4 regions of the Kosakonia pseudosacchari genome follow, and region 3 is predicted to be linked to each of the others. Evidence: predicted binding sites of a transcription regulator. Region 3 holds the regulator's gene; each other region holds the start of a gene.

Region 1 (3,916 bases), 2.2 Mb from region 3:
CCAGCACGGCGATAAACACCGCCGCGGGTAGCCCGTGAAACGCGGGCAAAACGCTAACCCAGGCATAGCTTTGCACAAACGCCGGGATCGCCAGCGGCGCAACCGCCAGCACTGCCCATATGCGCCGCCCAGGCAGCGACGTCCTTTCGGTGAGCCACGCCAGCGACGTGCCAAGCGCGACGCTGGCGGGTACAGCGAGTGCAATGAGCCAGAAGGTGTTGACGAGCAACTCGCCCACACGCGGGCGAAAAATGAGCGCCTGTACCGTCGCCCAGCCGGTATCAATACCGACACCGATGACAAAACCAACGGGCAGTAAGGCAAGTACCGCGACAAAAAGGGCAAATACCACCAGCAGCCGCGAAGGGCGGTGCCGGGCGGCGTGGCTGGCCGTATTGCTTGCCGCCGGGAGACTCAAACTGGACATCAGGCACTCATTCCTGCGTGATTACAAAAGACCGGCTTCGGTCATTAACTCGCTGACTTTTTTGCTGTTAAGCGCGGAGGGTTCCACTTTCGGTGCGTCTAATTGCGCCAGCGGAACCAGTTTTTCGTTAGAAGCCGCACCAACGCCAACGGCATATTCAAACGCAGTATTGGTGCGCAGCATCTCCTGGCCCTGCTTGCCGGTTATCCACTTGATAAACGCCTGCGCCTGTTTCTGGTGTTTGCTGGAGGCTAAAACGCCGCCGCCAGAGATGCTGACAAACGCACCCGGATCCTGATGTTTAAAGTAGTGAAGCTGGGTATTTTTGCTGTTCTCGCCGGTTTTAGCCTGGTCGACAAAGTAGTAGTAGTGATAAATCACGCCGCCGTCGATTTGCCCGGCATTGACCGCTTTCATCACTGTGCTATTGCCTTTATAAGGCACAAAGTGGGTTTTCATCGCTTTCAGCCAGTCCAGCGTGGCTTTTTCGCCTTTCAGGGTCAGCATCGCGCTGACAATTGCCTGGAAGTCCGCGCCTGAAGGCGATGCCGCCCAGCGACCTTTCCATTCCGGTTTGGCTAAATCCATGATCGATGCAGGTAACTGCGAAGCGGAGAGTTTCGCCGGGTTATAGACAAAAACGGTGCTGCGCGCGGCAATGCCAATCCAGCGACCATGCGCCGGGCGGAACTGAGCCGGAACTTGTTTCAGCGTATCAGCATTAAGCGGCGCAAAAAGCCCGGCGTTGTCGACCAGCGTCATCGCCGGGGAGTTTTCCGTCAGAAACACATCCGCTGGCGAAACGTTGCCTTCCTGCACCAGCTGGTTACCCAGTTCCGTGTCGCCACCGTTACGCAGCGTGACGTTGATGCCGGTTTCTTTGGTGAATTCGTCGACCCAGGATTTTGTCAGATTTTCGTGCTGCGCGTTATAGACCACGATACCGTCGTTGTTACCAGCGGCGAACGCCGCAGGAGCAGCAAAAACTGAAGAGATGACCAGTGCAAGTGAACAGAGCGGCAAAAAGCGGTTCTTCATCATCATTCCTTTTAAATTATGTGTAATCGTCAGCACATACGAGCCGGGCTGGATTTTAATCGTAGTGGAAATGAAATGAGAATCAAAATTATTATCACACGATCGAGTTTGAAATTAAATATCATCAAAAATTAAAAAATGAATTAATCCACCATCCCGCAATTGCAAGATACGCTAAAGATTAAGACAACCTTAACATGAGGTTAAATGTTTCATATATTATCAATCCAGCGAATCAGACAACCGTGGCTATCTTTTCCGTGAATAACAAATTAACATCAGATTGAGTGGGTTTAATACCAAACATCGCAAAACAACCTGCACAGGTAAGACAAATAATTATGAAAAATAAAAAGATAGATACAATGGCAAAAGTGGCTATGCGCAGCAGGGGATTGTCTGTAAAAGAAAAGCGCGTGCGCTATCAGGGTAAGATATTTACCTTTAAATATGTTTCTGGCCATTATGAAATCTTTTTCGAAGACGAAAAAGTGGATGCCATCGCAACCGATAACATCAATCAGGCGATTGCGGACTTTAAAGAAAAACATAACAAAACGAAGCGCTAAACCCCGCTAAAATACCTTTTTATTTACCGTTCAAACTTCACGCAATAAATACCAGCAACCTTATTATACCGGGCGGTATTATTATCGAACCCGGTGCCCTCCCCGCACTTTGCCAGTTCAGTCACTCGCGCCAAAACCTTAAAAACTTCATGGAAATCACCGGGTTAATCCAACATTTTTTTACATAAAGCGTTTACTTGGTAACGATAATTCATATCATCTTGATAATCGCTATCAACAAATGGCGATACTGCTTGCGGCTCGGGAGGATCAGCGCCGCCGTACTTCTGTTAAATCAGGATCACCATAACAATGAAATCTCGTTATCTTTGGGCATTAAATCCTTGTTTATTGATGATGTTTTCCGTTAACGCCTCGGCGGAAGGTCAAAAAGAAGAGACGCTGGTGGTTGCCGCCAGCCGCGCAAACCACAGCGTTACGGATATGGCGCAAACCACCTGGGTCATTGAACAGGCTGACATTGAGCAGCAGGTTCAGGGCGGCAAAGAGTTAAAAGAGGTGCTGGCGCAGTTGATTCCCGGCATGGACGTCAGCAGCCAGGGACGCACCAATTACGGCATGAATTTGCGCGGCCGGTCAATGATGGTGATGGTCGACGGGGTACGCCTGAACTCATCCCGCAGCGACAGCCGTCAGCTTGATGCGATCGATCCGTTTAATATTGAGCGCATCGAAGTGATTTCCGGCGCGACATCACTGTACGGCGGCGGCAGCACCGGCGGTTTAATCAATATCGTCACCAAAAAAGGCCAGCCGGAAACCCAGGTTGAGTTCCAGACCGGCACAAAAAGCGGTTTTAACAGCCATAACGATCACGACGAGAACATCGCCGCGGCGGTCAGCGGCGGTAATGATAACGCTTCAGGGCGTCTTTCTGTGGCCTATCAGCGTTATGGCGGCTGGTATGACGGCAAAGGCAATGAAGTGATTATTGATAACACGCAAACCGGTTTGCAGTACTCAGACCGCCTGGATGTCATGGGCACCGGCACGCTGAATATCGACGATCATCAACAGTTGCAGCTCACTACGCAGTATTACAAAAGCCAGTCTGACGGTAAGCACGGCCTCTTCCTTGGCGAAAACTTCTCGGCAGTGCGCGGCGTCGGCAACGCGTACAACAAAAGTAACCTTGATTCCGACCGCATCCCCGGCACTGAACGCCACTTAATTAACCTGCAATACACCAACAGCGATTTCTGGGGCCAGGATTTACTGGCACAGATTTACTACCGTGACGAAAGCCTGACGTATTACCCCTTCCCGACGCTTTCCGGCGGCTCGGTGACCAGCATTGGCGCATCGCAGCAAAAAACCGATTTCTACGGCGGCAAACTGACTCTTAACAGCAAACCGCTGGAAGATCTGACATTAACCTGGGGCGTGGACGCCGAACATGAAACGTTCGATGCCAACCAGCAATTTTTCAATCTCAGCAACGCCGCCGCCAGCGGTGGGATGAAACTGGATAACGCTTATAACGTCGGGCGCTATCCCGGCTACAGCATCACGAACCTCGCGCCGTTCCTGCAAAGCAGCTATGACATTGCGGCCATCACCCTGAGCGGTGGCGTGCGCTACCAGTACACGGAAAACAGAGTCGACGACTTTGTGGGCTACGCGCAGCAGCAAGCCATCGCCACCGGCAAGGCGACCTCGGCAGATGCGGTGCCAGGCGGCAAAACGGATTACAACAATCTGCTGTTCAACGCAGGCATCCTCGGCCACCTGAGCGAACGCCAGCAATTGTGGTTTAACTTCTCGCAAGGCTTCGAAATCCCGGACCTCGCGAAATATTACGGTTCCGGCACCTACAAGCTGGAAAACGGCCACTATCGCCTGGTGAACAGCGTCAACGTTA
Region 2 (3,916 bases), 130 kb from region 3:
CGCATTATCTGTAATGCGGCGGCGTGTGGTTCGCCGTTGTCACGCAAATCAACAATCTCCGGCAGGGCAAAGACATGTGCCTCATCTACCCACTGCCACACTTCGCCGTTCTCTTCCTCAAAGCGCATGCGCAGCGTGTCGGCCTGCGACAAACCGCTGACAATCGCCTGAGCCAGCAGCGCGGCGTCGATATCGCCCTTCAGTTCCACATAGTGCGCCACGCTCCAGGCGTTGGGCAGGGTTGAGAGCTTTTCCGCCATCCAGATCCCCGGCTGTGCGGCGACCAGCGGTAAACGTTGGGTCATTTTCCGCTCCTCATTGCGCATGGTGCGCCGGGGTCAATGTTTGCCAGTTTGCCGCCAGCCAGGTGTCGCACGCACCCTGCGGTTGTGGCTCGCAGACAACATTCCAGCCATCGGGAAGCGCGCACTGCGCAGGCCACAGGCTGAACTGCCGCCGGGTATTTTGCAGAATATAAAATTGCCCTTGCGGGTTATCGAAAGGGTTGGTGAATTCCATAGCAAACTCCTGTCGTGAAAAGGCGCGATTAACAAGCGCGGGTAAGCGGCTGCCAGAGGGTGATAAGCCCGGAGGTCAACCCGCCGCGCCAGCAAAGCGCATCGTGTCCGCCGTCAACCTGACGCCAGAAAACCGACTGCTGTGTGCGTTGTAACAGGGGAAAAAGCGCCTCGTTGGCGCGAAAAATAAGCGGTTCGCGAACGCCCGCCTCCAGCACAATGCGCAGGCTCTGCGGGTGCAACTCACCGTTTTTAAGTTGTTCGATAATGATGCCGTCGCGCTCGCCGCCGCGATGCGGCCACCAGAATGATCCAGACTGGCTCAACACACAGCCAAACCGCTGCGGCCAGTGCAGTGCGGCATACAGTGACGACAGGCCGCCAAAACTCTGCCCGGCCACCACGGTGTGCTCCGCGTTGTCGCTGAACGGCGCAATGGCACGAACCTGCGGCAATAACTCATCTTGTACCGCCAGCCAGAAATCGGCATTGCACGGCAACTCCCGGCTGCGGTGGGCGTTATCAATCACATCGATCAGCACATACACCGCCTCCGGCAGTTGCCCGGCGCTGGTCAATGCAGCCAGCGCGGGCCATACCGGCATACTTTGCGCCCAAAACTGCCCGTCGAGCAGGATCGCCAGCGGCCGTTCGGCGCTCTCGCCGCTACCGGTGGTGTAGATCCAGACGCGCCGCGTAGTGTTGAGGAGTGTGCTGCGCCATTGCAGGCACTGCGGCGCATTGAACGGCGTCTGTGTTTCACGCCATCCTGGCTGCAACGGCGCATCGGGCATTTCCAGCGCTGAAACGGGATGCCCGCGCCCGCCGCGCCAGCTTTGCGCATTGAGCGGATCGGCAATCGCATGAGCTAACAACTTGCGCCAGCCTTCGCGCAGCGCAGTGCGATCCGGCGGCGTAGTGGTAAAAACGTCGGCGGAAAAATCGTCGCTGTTGTGCGAAGGAATGAAGCAATAACTGCCGCGCCAGCTGGCGGCAAGGGTGGTTTCCCAGTACCAGACATCGGTTCCGTCAATGCGACTCAGCGATTGCGGCGTCGATGTTTGATGGTGATCGGTCACGCCGGTAATGTAGATCCACACCCACCGCACGCGCGAGGTTGCTTCTGTCCCGGCGGGATCGCGCCACCAGAATGTGACCTCATAATTTCCCTGCGCATTTTTGACCCATTCGGGCCCCTGTTTTGACTCCCACCAGGCATCACTTCCCGTTGTTGACGTCACGGCTTTAACCTCAAATATGCTGTGGAAATTTTTGCTTGCAGATCAAAAAATATCGATAATATTATTGATAACTATTTTCATTTGCAATAGCGTATTGGCGCGCTGTGGGAAGCGCGTCTTTCACTTAAAACGGCCGCCGTGGGCGAATTTTCTCAGGACTGAGCGCCTCGCTCCGCGCTGGCTTCATTATGCCGCCTCCTCTCCCCTGGGAAAGGACTAGCGGGGATGCGGCGACGAAAAGCAGGAACAACAATGAATAACAAAATCAAATCCCTGGCCGTTCTGGTCAATCTGGGGATCTACGGCGTTGCTGTGCCAGCGTTCGCGGCCGAAACCCGCGCCGCCTCTGGCGAAGAGACGATTGTCGTCACGGCTGAGCAGCAAAACTTGCAGGCGCCGGGCGTTTCCACCATCACGGCCGACGAAATTCGTAAGAACCCGCCTTCCCGTGATGTCTCCGAAATTATCCGTACCATGCCGGGCGTGAACTTAACCGGTAACGCCACCAGCGGTCAGCGCGGGAACAACCGCCAGATCGACATTCGCGGCATGGGTCCGGAAAACACCCTGATTCTGGTGGATGGAAAACCCGTTACCAGCCGCAATTCCGTGCGGCTTGGCTGGCGCGGCGAGCGCGACAGCCGCGGTGACACCAACTGGGTGCCGCCGGAAATGATCGAGCGTATCGAAGTGATTCGCGGCCCGGCGGCGGCGCGTTACGGTAACGGCGCGGCAGGCGGCGTGGTGAATATCATCACCAAAAAAGAGAATACTGGCGAATGGCACGGTTCGTGGAATAGCTATTTCAACGCGCCGGAACACAAAGATGAAGGTTCAACCAAACGTACCAACTTCAGCCTGAGCGGCCCGCTCGGCGACGATGTTAGCTTCCGCCTGTATGGCAACCTCGCCAAAACCCAGGCCGATGCGCAGGACATCAACAAAGATCACCAGTCCGAACGTACCGGAACTTACGCCAACACTGTCGTTGCCGGACGTGAAGGCTCGATCAACAAAGACATTACCGGCGTCGTGCGCTGGGATTTTGCCCCAATGCAGGCCCTGGAGTTGCAGGCCGGCTACAGCCGCCAGGGCAACCTCTACGCGGGCGATACGCAGAACACCAACAACGACAGCAGCACCAATAACTATGTCAATGATAACTATGGCAAAGAGACCAACCGCCTTTATCGCCAGAACTATTCGGCAACCTGGACCGGCGGCTGGGATAACGGCGTCACCACCAACAACTGGGTACGCTATGAACACACCCGTAACTCGCGCATCCCGGAAGGGCTGGCGGGCGGTACGGAAGGTCTGTTCAACGCGCAAAAATTCTCCGATATCGACTACAGCGATCTGTTGCTGCACAGCGAAGCGAGCGTACCGTTTGAACTGCTGTTCAAGCAGAACCTGACGCTCGGCGCCGAGTGGGATCATCAGAGCATGAAAGATTACACCTCGAATACGCAGACCTTTATGGGCGGTAATATTCCCGGTTACAGCAGCACCGGCCGTAGCCCCTATTCCGATGCGGATATCTTCTCGGTGTTTGCCGAAGACAACATTGAGCTGACCGACAGCACCATGCTGACGCCTGCGTTGCGCTTCGACCACCACACCATCGTGGGCAACAACTGGAGCCCGTCGCTGAACTTGTCTCAGGGCCTGGGCGACGACTTCACCCTGAAAATGGGTATCGCCCGTGCTTATAAAGCACCGAGCCTGTACCAGACCAACCCGAACTACATTCTCTACAGCCGTGGTCAGGGTTGCTACGCGGTCACCGTGGATGCCAACGGCAGAGACATCGGCTGTTATCTGCAAGGCAACGACGATCTGAAAGCGGAAACCAGCATCAATAAAGAGATTGGTCTGGAGTTCAAACGTGACGGCTGGCTGGCTGGCGTGACCTGGTTCCGTAACGACTACCGCAATAAGATTGAGTCGGGCTATTCGCCGGTGGGACAAACCTCCATCACCAGCGGTAAGTCCACCCTGAACACCTATATCTACCAGTGGGATAACGTGCCGAAAGCGGTGGTGGAAGGGTTAGAAGGTGCGTTGAATGTGCCGGTAAGCGAGACGGTAAACTGGACCAACAATGTCACCTACATGCTGCAAAGCAAAAACAAAACCACCGGCGAACGTCTGTCG
Region 3 (3,916 bases):
TCCTGCATGGCATAAACCGGCCCTGTTTGTTCGCGGCGGAAACTCCCCTTATGTCACTGAAGCGTACCGTGACGCGCTGCTGGCGCAGTTCCCGCAGGCGCGGGCGCATGTCATTGCCGGTGCCGGCCATTGGGTACATGCCGAGAAACCCGACGCGGTTTTGCGTGCTATTCGTCGCTATCTCGCTGAAAAGACAAATTGATTAAAAAGGCGGCGACTGGTCGTTTCAACGCGCCCGGTCGTTGGCGTGTCCGTTGTGCTGATGTATGATGGCGCGCTATTCAGCCCGGGCGCGCCGCCCGATTGCTTGTTTTTCCCGTAGTATTTAGATCATGGCTAAAGAACAAACGGACCGTACGACACTAGACCTGTTCGCGAATGAGCGTCGCCCGGGACGGCCGAAGACAAACCCGCTCTCGCGCGATGAACAGTTGCGCATCAACAAACGCAATCAGCTAAAACGCGATAAAGTTCGTGGGCTTAAGCGTGTCGAATTAAAACTCAACGTGGAAGCCGTCGATGCGTTAAACGAGCTGGCAGAAGCGCGAGATATGAGCCGCAGCGAGCTTATCGAAGAGATGCTGCTGGCGCAGCTGAAGGCATTGCGCGGCTAGCGAATCCTCCGAAACATCGTCGAAATAACACTTTCATGTGTCATACAGTGCAGTCCGACGCGATAGCAGTTTCCGCGTGCTTCCCTGTTCTGCTATGATTGCCCTTATCTGTGGGCGTAGCGCCACCACCATACTCATTAAGTTTCAAGAGGTTATTTTACTCATGGCAATTACAGGTATTTTCTTCGGCAGCGACACCGGCAACACCGAAAACATCGCGAAAATGATTCAGAGTCAGCTTGGTAAAGATGTTGCCGACGTACATGACATTGCCAAGAGCAGCAAAGAAGATATCGAAGGGTATGACATTCTGTTGCTCGGCATTCCTACCTGGTACTATGGTGAAGCGCAGTGCGACTGGGATGACTTTTTCCCGACGCTGGAAGAGATCGACTTTAACGGTAAATTAGTTGCGCTGTTCGGCTGTGGCGACCAGGAAGATTACGCGGAGTATTTCTGCGATGCGCTGGGCACCATTCGCGATATCATCGAACCGCGCGGCGCGACCATCGTTGGTCACTGGCCAACCGCGGGCTACCATTTTGAAGCCTCTAAAGGTCTGGCGGACGATGACCACTTCGTTGGCCTGGCGATTGACGAAGACCGTCAACCCGAGCTGACTTCCGAACGCGTTCAAAAATGGGTAAAACAGGTTCGCGAAGAGTTGCACCTGGACGATATCCTTAATGCCTGAGTTTTTTTACGGCGTAATCTGTGGGTTACGCCGTATTAATAGATAAAAGCAATGGAAATAATTGCTACAAATTTTTAACTTTTTTCTCCATCGCTGTACAATAAGCCCTGCTAAACTGGGTGCCGCCGTAAAGGACTTTGCTGGCGACACCACGTTTTATAAGCTTACTTTACTTGAGGGCTTGCAGTTTTCATCCAGCCATGGCAGTTCTATAATGAGACGCATTACCCCAGGTGCATTCCTTATAACTTCCGCTAAGGAAGTGAATCGTATAGCAACAGGACAGATTCCGCATGACTGACAACAATACCGCATTAAAGAAGGCCGGCCTGAAAGTCACGCTTCCTCGGTTAAAAATCCTTGAAGTGCTTCAGGAACCGGATAACCATCATGTCAGTGCGGAAGATTTATACAAACGACTGATCGACATGGGCGAAGAGATCGGGCTGGCAACGGTTTACCGTGTACTGAACCAGTTTGATGACGCCGGGATTGTGACCCGTCATAACTTCGAAGGCGGCAAGTCCGTTTTTGAACTGACTCAACAACATCACCACGATCACCTGATCTGCCTCGATTGCGGCAAGGTGATTGAATTCAGTGATGACTCCATTGAAGCGCGTCAGCGTGAAATCGCCGCGAAACACGGTATTCGCCTGACTAACCACAGTCTTTACCTTTACGGCCACTGCGCCGAAGGTGACTGCCGCGAAGATGAACACGCGCACGACGCGAAATAATAGCGTTTAAAACCTAAAAGCCAGCCTGACGGTTGGCTTTTTTTTATCTGCAATAACGATAACGGCAAAAAAGAAAAACCCGGCAAGCTCGCGCCGCCGGGTTTAATCACCACATCACATTACGCTTTTACGCTGTCGACACGGCTAAAGCGTTTACCGTCCGGGCTGGCGGTGCGCACCTGCACTTCCCCGCTCACCTGCGGACGCGCTTTATCGTCGTAGCGCTGCCAGTTTTTGCCGCCGTCGGTTGAGAACTCAACCACCATGCCCGGGAAACTGGTATTGGCTTCCAGTTTTCCACCGACCACGCGAGCGCCCGGCACAGGCAAGCGATAGTGCACGCCCGCTTTGTCCAGTTTCGCCAGTTCACGATGGCCTAACAGATTAGCAAAGCGTTGCCAGTCCCTTTCCAGCGCTTTCACATCCACCAGATGTGTCTCACCGCCTTTGTATTCACGCCCGGCTTTGTAATCCTGCTCCCAGCCCGCGCGGTGCCATGCGCGTTCCGCCACCGAAATCATACGTGGATAGATCATGTACTCCATCTGATTATCGGTGCGCACCACCTCGCTCCACAGCTGCGCAGAAAGGCCATACGCACCCGGCCACGGTTTGTCGGACTTCGCGCTAAACGGGGTGCCATCGCGATCAAGCGAGGTTTCTGCGTTCTGCGGCATATTGTCCGGGGCGAAGCTGAATATCTTACGTTCATCGCTAAAACGCGTGCCCCAATAGTAACCGCTTTCGGCCGGGTTGACCTCATTCGGGAAGTCGAGATAAACGTAATCCGGGTTAGAGACCACCACGCGGAAACCTTTGTTCGCCCAGTCATTTACCGAGTCAAAACCGCCCCAGTAGAGCGTGTCCCAGAAGTTCACGTTGACATGATCGGTGGCGAACACCGACGCATCTTTGGCATCTTTCAAACCGTCCTGCCACGCCTGCATCGTGTCAATGCCGTGCGCTTTCACCAGCTTGCTGACCTCAACGCCAAAATAGCTGGAGAGATGTTCAACGTCGGCAACTTTGCCCTCTTTGATCATCGCCTGGCAGGCTTGCGATTTCGCCCACGGCTTATCCTGATTGCTCTGATCAATAATGCCTTTGCCCGCTTCCGGTTTTTTCTGATCCGTATAACCGGCGCCCAGATAGATATTTTTCGCTTCGTCGCCACCAAAATGCCAGGTATTCAGCGGCAGTCCGGCTTCTTTATGCATCTGCTGGATTTCGCCAATCACTTTGTCTACAAAGTTACGCGACGAATCGAGGCACGGATTGAGATAGCCGGTGCGGTTATAGAACTGCACACCGGTGGTGTTGGAGGTATCCGTCGGATCCAGTAAACGGTACTGGTTCGCCTCTTTCTCTTTGCCCTCTTTCATCAGGCGCTCATACCGCGCTTCCATAGAGATTACCGCGGCACGCGCATGAGCTGGCATATCGATTTCCGGGATCACTTCGATTTGTCGCGCTTTGGCGTATTTGAGGATTTCGATGTAATCGGCACGGCTGAAGTGACCGCTGCCGTTGTTATTGCTGTCCGGTCCGGAACCGAGCTGTGGCAACAGGCATGTTTTCTCACTCAAATCATGACAACGTTTACTGCCGATATCGGTCAGTTCTGGCAGACCGGGGATCTCAATGCGCCAGCCTTCATCATCCGTCAGATGGAAATGGAATTTGTTCAGTTTGTACGCCGACATCTGATCTAACAGGCGCAGTACCGCCGCTTTACTGTGGAAGTTGCGACCAACATCCAGCTGGATGCCGCGATAATCAAAACGCGGTGCATCTTTCGCTTCAAGCGCGGCAATCTTCATCTCGCCGGTGGCAGGAACGAGCGACAGCAGCGATTGCAGACCGTAGAA
Region 4 (3,916 bases), 2.1 Mb from region 3:
CAGTTTTCCCGGTGAAAGTTGCAAATGGGCAGGAGATAAAACAAGCCTGCCCGGCAAAAGTTATTGCACTTGTTGAATACGGGTAATCAGCTCCTGATGCGCTTTGCCGTATTTATCGCGCACCGGTTGGGTCGCTTCAAAAAACGCTTTGGTATCGATGTCATGGAATTGCACGCCGCCCGTTTTCATCGCTTCCAGCGATTTTTCGTTATAGGTTTTCCACAATTCGCGCTGCTCAGCTTGAGCCTCTTTCGCCAGTTTGAGAATTAATTCCTGATCCTCTTTTTTCAGCTTGTCCCATTTGGCTTTTGAGAACAAAAACAGCTCGGGAATAATAAAGTGCTTACTCCAGGTATAATTTTTGACGACCGGTAAATAGTTATGCGCGACGAATGTGGGCGGGTTATTTTCGGTGCCATCAATTACGCCGGTTTGCATTCCGCTGAACACTTCGCTGACCCCCATCGCCACTGAGTTAGCGCCCATCGCTTTCAGCGTATCGAGCGCAATGGGGCTGCCCTGCACGCGGATTTTCATGCCTTTAAGATCTTCCGGCTTAGTGACTGGCGCTTTGGTGATCAGGTTACGCGTTCCGGCGTCCATCCAGCCCAGGAAGATCAGCCGCGATTTACTGCTTTCCGACAGGCGATTACCAATTTCCTGGCCAATCATGCCATCCAGAACTTTATGCATATGGTCTTCATCGCGAAAAATATAAGGCAGCGTAAAGACGTTGATCTCCGGTAATATCGCCGCGACTGGCGTCATCGAGACACGAATAATATCAATGGCACCAATTTGTGCCTGTTCAATGACTTGCTTCTCGTCGCCTAATACGCCGCCTGGAAAGGTCTTAATATCCAGCCGACCATCTGTCGCCTTGCTGAGTTTTTCACCCATATGTTTTACCGCCACCACATTCGGGTAGTCGGCGGGATGAACATCGGCAGCGCGAAAGGTTTGGGCGACAGAGGCGTGGGAGATAAACAGCAGAGCGGAACTAATACAGACTTTTTGTAAGGTTTTCGCTGAGTTCATATTTCCGTGTCTCCAGAGGGTTTAATTTTTAGGCGCAAAAGACCGACCGCGAACAGAATGTTCGTGGCATTACACCGGATTGTTTTTATGGGTATGTCTGAAAACCAGACACTCTGAAGCGTAGTCACTCAGGTGGGTTATTGCGACGATGATGTTCACAAAAAGAGCCGAAATTCAGCACGGCGTTTCATTTTTGTAGCGAAGCTCTTTTTATTTTCAAAAAAACCGTATTTCAGGTGCTTTTTTTTGCGATCCTCCTCGAAGTTTTCTATTTTCAGGCGAAAAAAATGGCGCATAACGCGCCATTCATTTAGCCAACCTGGACCGAAAGCATACTGAGCGATCCCATCTCGATACCCTCGACCGGTATCGACACCGGTTCCTTGCCATCCCATGCGCCAAGCACATACAGCAGAGGCAGGAAGTGATCCGGCGTCGGGTTAGAGAGCGAACCGCCTTCATGCTCAAGATAATTGACTAACGGATGCTGCTCGGCTGGCCCCTGCCAGGTCAGGTTCTCTTTCACATAATCATTGAACGCCGTTGCCCACGGATAAGGGGTATTTTCGCCATGCCAGCGCGCGGTACGCAGGTTATGTACCACGTTACCGCTGGCAACTAGCATGATGCCTTCATCGCGAAGCACCGCCAGCTTGCGGCCCATTTCGAAGTGCCATGCCGCCGGTTTGGTGCTGTCGATACTGAGCTGCACCATCGGAATATCCGCGTTCGGGTACATTTTGATCAACACGCCCCATGAACCGTGGTCAAAACCCCAGGCTTCTTTATCCAGCGTTACTGGCACAGGCGAGAGCAACTCCACCAAACGCTGAGCCAGCTCTGGCGAGCCAGGTGCCGGATAATGCGTGTCGTACAACGCCTGCGGAAAACCGCCAAAATCATGGATAGTTTTTGGCGCTTCCATGGCGGTTACGCCGGTTCCGCGAGTAAACCAGTGCGCGGATACCACCACAATCGCTTTCGGGCGTGGCAGCGTCTCGCCCAGAGCGCGCCAGGCGCGGGTATAAACGTTATCTTCCAGCACATTCATTGGGCTGCCGTGGCCCAAAAACAGTGCGGGCATGCGAGGTGCTGACATGGTGATATCCTTACTGAGTGTGTCTATTTGATAAACGTAGATTACGCTTTTTCGGTAGGTGAAGAACTCAGATAACCGTGATGAAGATCATCAGTAATTTTGAATGTAAGGAATGCGTAAAGCCAGCCAACCCGTCTCGCTTTTCGTGCAACAAAAACGTAGATTAATGAGAATGATTATCATAAAGGAGCAACCTATGTCAGTACCTTTGATTCTGACCATCCTGGCAGGCGCGGCGACGTTTATTGGCGCGCTTCTTGGTGTTATCGGCCAGAAGCCCTCAAACCGCGTACTGGCGTTTTCGCTCGGTTTTGCCGCCGGGATCATGCTGCTTATCTCGCTGATGGAGATGTTGCCCGCCGCACTGGCAACGGAAAATATGTCGCCTATGCTCGGCTATGGCATGTTTGTCGTCGGCTTGCTGGGCTATTTCGCGCTGGATCGCATGTTACCGCACGCCCATCCGCAAGATTTAATGCAGGGCACACAGCAAACTTTTCCGCGCGGTATTCGCCGTACCGCCATTTTGCTGACGCTCGGTATCAGCCTGCATAACTTTCCGGAAGGGATCGCCACTTACGTTACCGCCAGCAATGATCTGGAGCTCGGTTTTGGCATTGCCTTCGCGGTCGCGTTACACAATATTCCTGAAGGGCTGGCGGTCGCCGGGCCGGTGTATGCGGCAACCGGGTCAAAACGCAGTGCGGTATTCTGGGCGGGCATCTCGGGTATGGCGGAAATCCTTGGCGGCGTGCTGGCGTGGCTGATTCTGGGAAGCCTGGTCTCGCCGGTAGTGATGGCGGCGATTATGGCGGCGGTTGCCGGGATCATGGTGGCGCTGTCGGTTGATGAATTAATGCCGCTGGCAAAAGAGATCGATCCGAATAACAACCCGAGCTACGGCGTACTGTGCGGCATGTCGGTGATGGGGTTAAGCCTGGTGGCGCTACAGGCAATGGGATTTGGCGGTTAAATAAGGTGATTGCGGGCAGCGGTGTTTTAATCGCCCTGCCCAACGCGCCGCAGTTTTTTCACCTCATCAAGCACGCGTAAATAACCTTTATAAATCGCTTCGCGATCGTGACGGCAGGCTTTGCAATTACGTTTAAGCACGTGGATATAGCCAACAACCAGCACAACAATAGCCACAATCCAATACCAGGAAATAAACACATTGCCTCCGTCATATATTCGGCAAAAATTGCTTCACAAATGAATCACAAAGCCACTTAATTTGAACGAGTTAGAAAAATCTCAAGTCCGTTTTAATACTCGCCGCAGCGCTTACCACTTTATAAGTAGAACAGCAGATTTTCAATGCGTGCTGACCAGAAGCGCGCCAAACTTTGACGCAGAACAGGCAAAAAAAATCCGCAGCTAAAAGCTGCGGATTTTTATGAATAAGGCGAACGATTAATTAACTGGCTTTGCGCTCATGTTCCTGGCGATAAGCCACCAGGTCTTCAATTGTCACTACTGCCATATTGTGCTGTTTCGCAAAGGCGATGCATTCCGGCGCGCGCGCCATCGAACCATCGTCATTGGTTAATTCACACAGCACACCCGCCGGTTTGAAGCCCGCCAGCGTCACTAAATCGATAGTCGCTTCTGTGTGACCACCACGAGTCAGCACGCCACCCGGCTGCGCGCGCAGCGGGAATACGTGACCAGGACGGTTCAGATCGGACGGTTTAGCGCCATCAGCAATCGCCGCACGAACGGTGGTAAGACGGTCAGCCGCCGAAACGCCGGTGGTTACGCCGTGTGCCGCTTCAATGG

What was found. Region 3 encodes Fur, which represses iron uptake genes when iron is present. Its sites were predicted from a motif close to ATAATAATGAGAACNACTATCAA; they were not measured.
Region 1: IP581_RS19490 (TonB-dependent siderophore receptor) is a predicted target of Fur. The motif match lies at 2,250-2,272, and genes of this name have one in related genera.
Region 2: fes (enterochelin esterase) is a predicted target of Fur. The motif match lies at 1,818-1,840, and genes of this name have one in related genera.
Region 4: zupT (zinc transporter ZupT) is a predicted target of Fur. The motif match lies at 2,298-2,320, and genes of this name have one in related genera.

The regions. Positions count from the first base shown of each region.
Region 1 covers NZ_CP063425.1:4,131,414-4,135,329, forward strand. The annotation lists gene IP581_RS19475 (ABC transporter permease) at 1-427, opposite strand, end outside; gene IP581_RS19480 (iron ABC transporter substrate-binding protein) at 449-1,465, opposite strand; gene IP581_RS19485 (hypothetical protein) at 1,807-2,034, shown strand; gene IP581_RS19490 (TonB-dependent siderophore receptor) at 2,347-3,916, shown strand, end outside.
Region 2 covers NZ_CP063425.1:1,292,504-1,296,419, reverse strand. The annotation lists gene entF (enterobactin non-ribosomal peptide synthetase EntF) at 1-305, opposite strand, end outside; gene IP581_RS05985 (MbtH family protein) at 316-519, opposite strand; gene fes (enterochelin esterase) at 548-1,759, opposite strand; gene IP581_RS05975 (TonB-dependent siderophore receptor) at 2,012-3,916, shown strand, end outside.
Region 3 covers NZ_CP063425.1:1,422,715-1,426,630, reverse strand. The annotation lists gene ybfF (esterase) at 1-202, shown strand, start outside; gene ybfE (LexA regulated protein) at 333-614, shown strand; gene fldA (flavodoxin FldA) at 778-1,308, shown strand; gene fur (ferric iron uptake transcriptional regulator) at 1,602-2,048, shown strand; gene IP581_RS06585 (beta-N-acetylhexosaminidase) at 2,168-3,916, opposite strand, start outside.
Region 4 covers NZ_CP063425.1:4,188,459-4,192,374, forward strand. The annotation lists gene IP581_RS19755 (TRAP transporter substrate-binding protein) at 61-1,038, opposite strand; gene ygiD (4,5-DOPA-extradiol-dioxygenase) at 1,349-2,137, opposite strand; gene zupT (zinc transporter ZupT) at 2,334-3,110, shown strand; gene IP581_RS19770 (hypothetical protein) at 3,137-3,310, opposite strand; gene ribB (3,4-dihydroxy-2-butanone-4-phosphate synthase) at 3,555-3,916, opposite strand, start outside.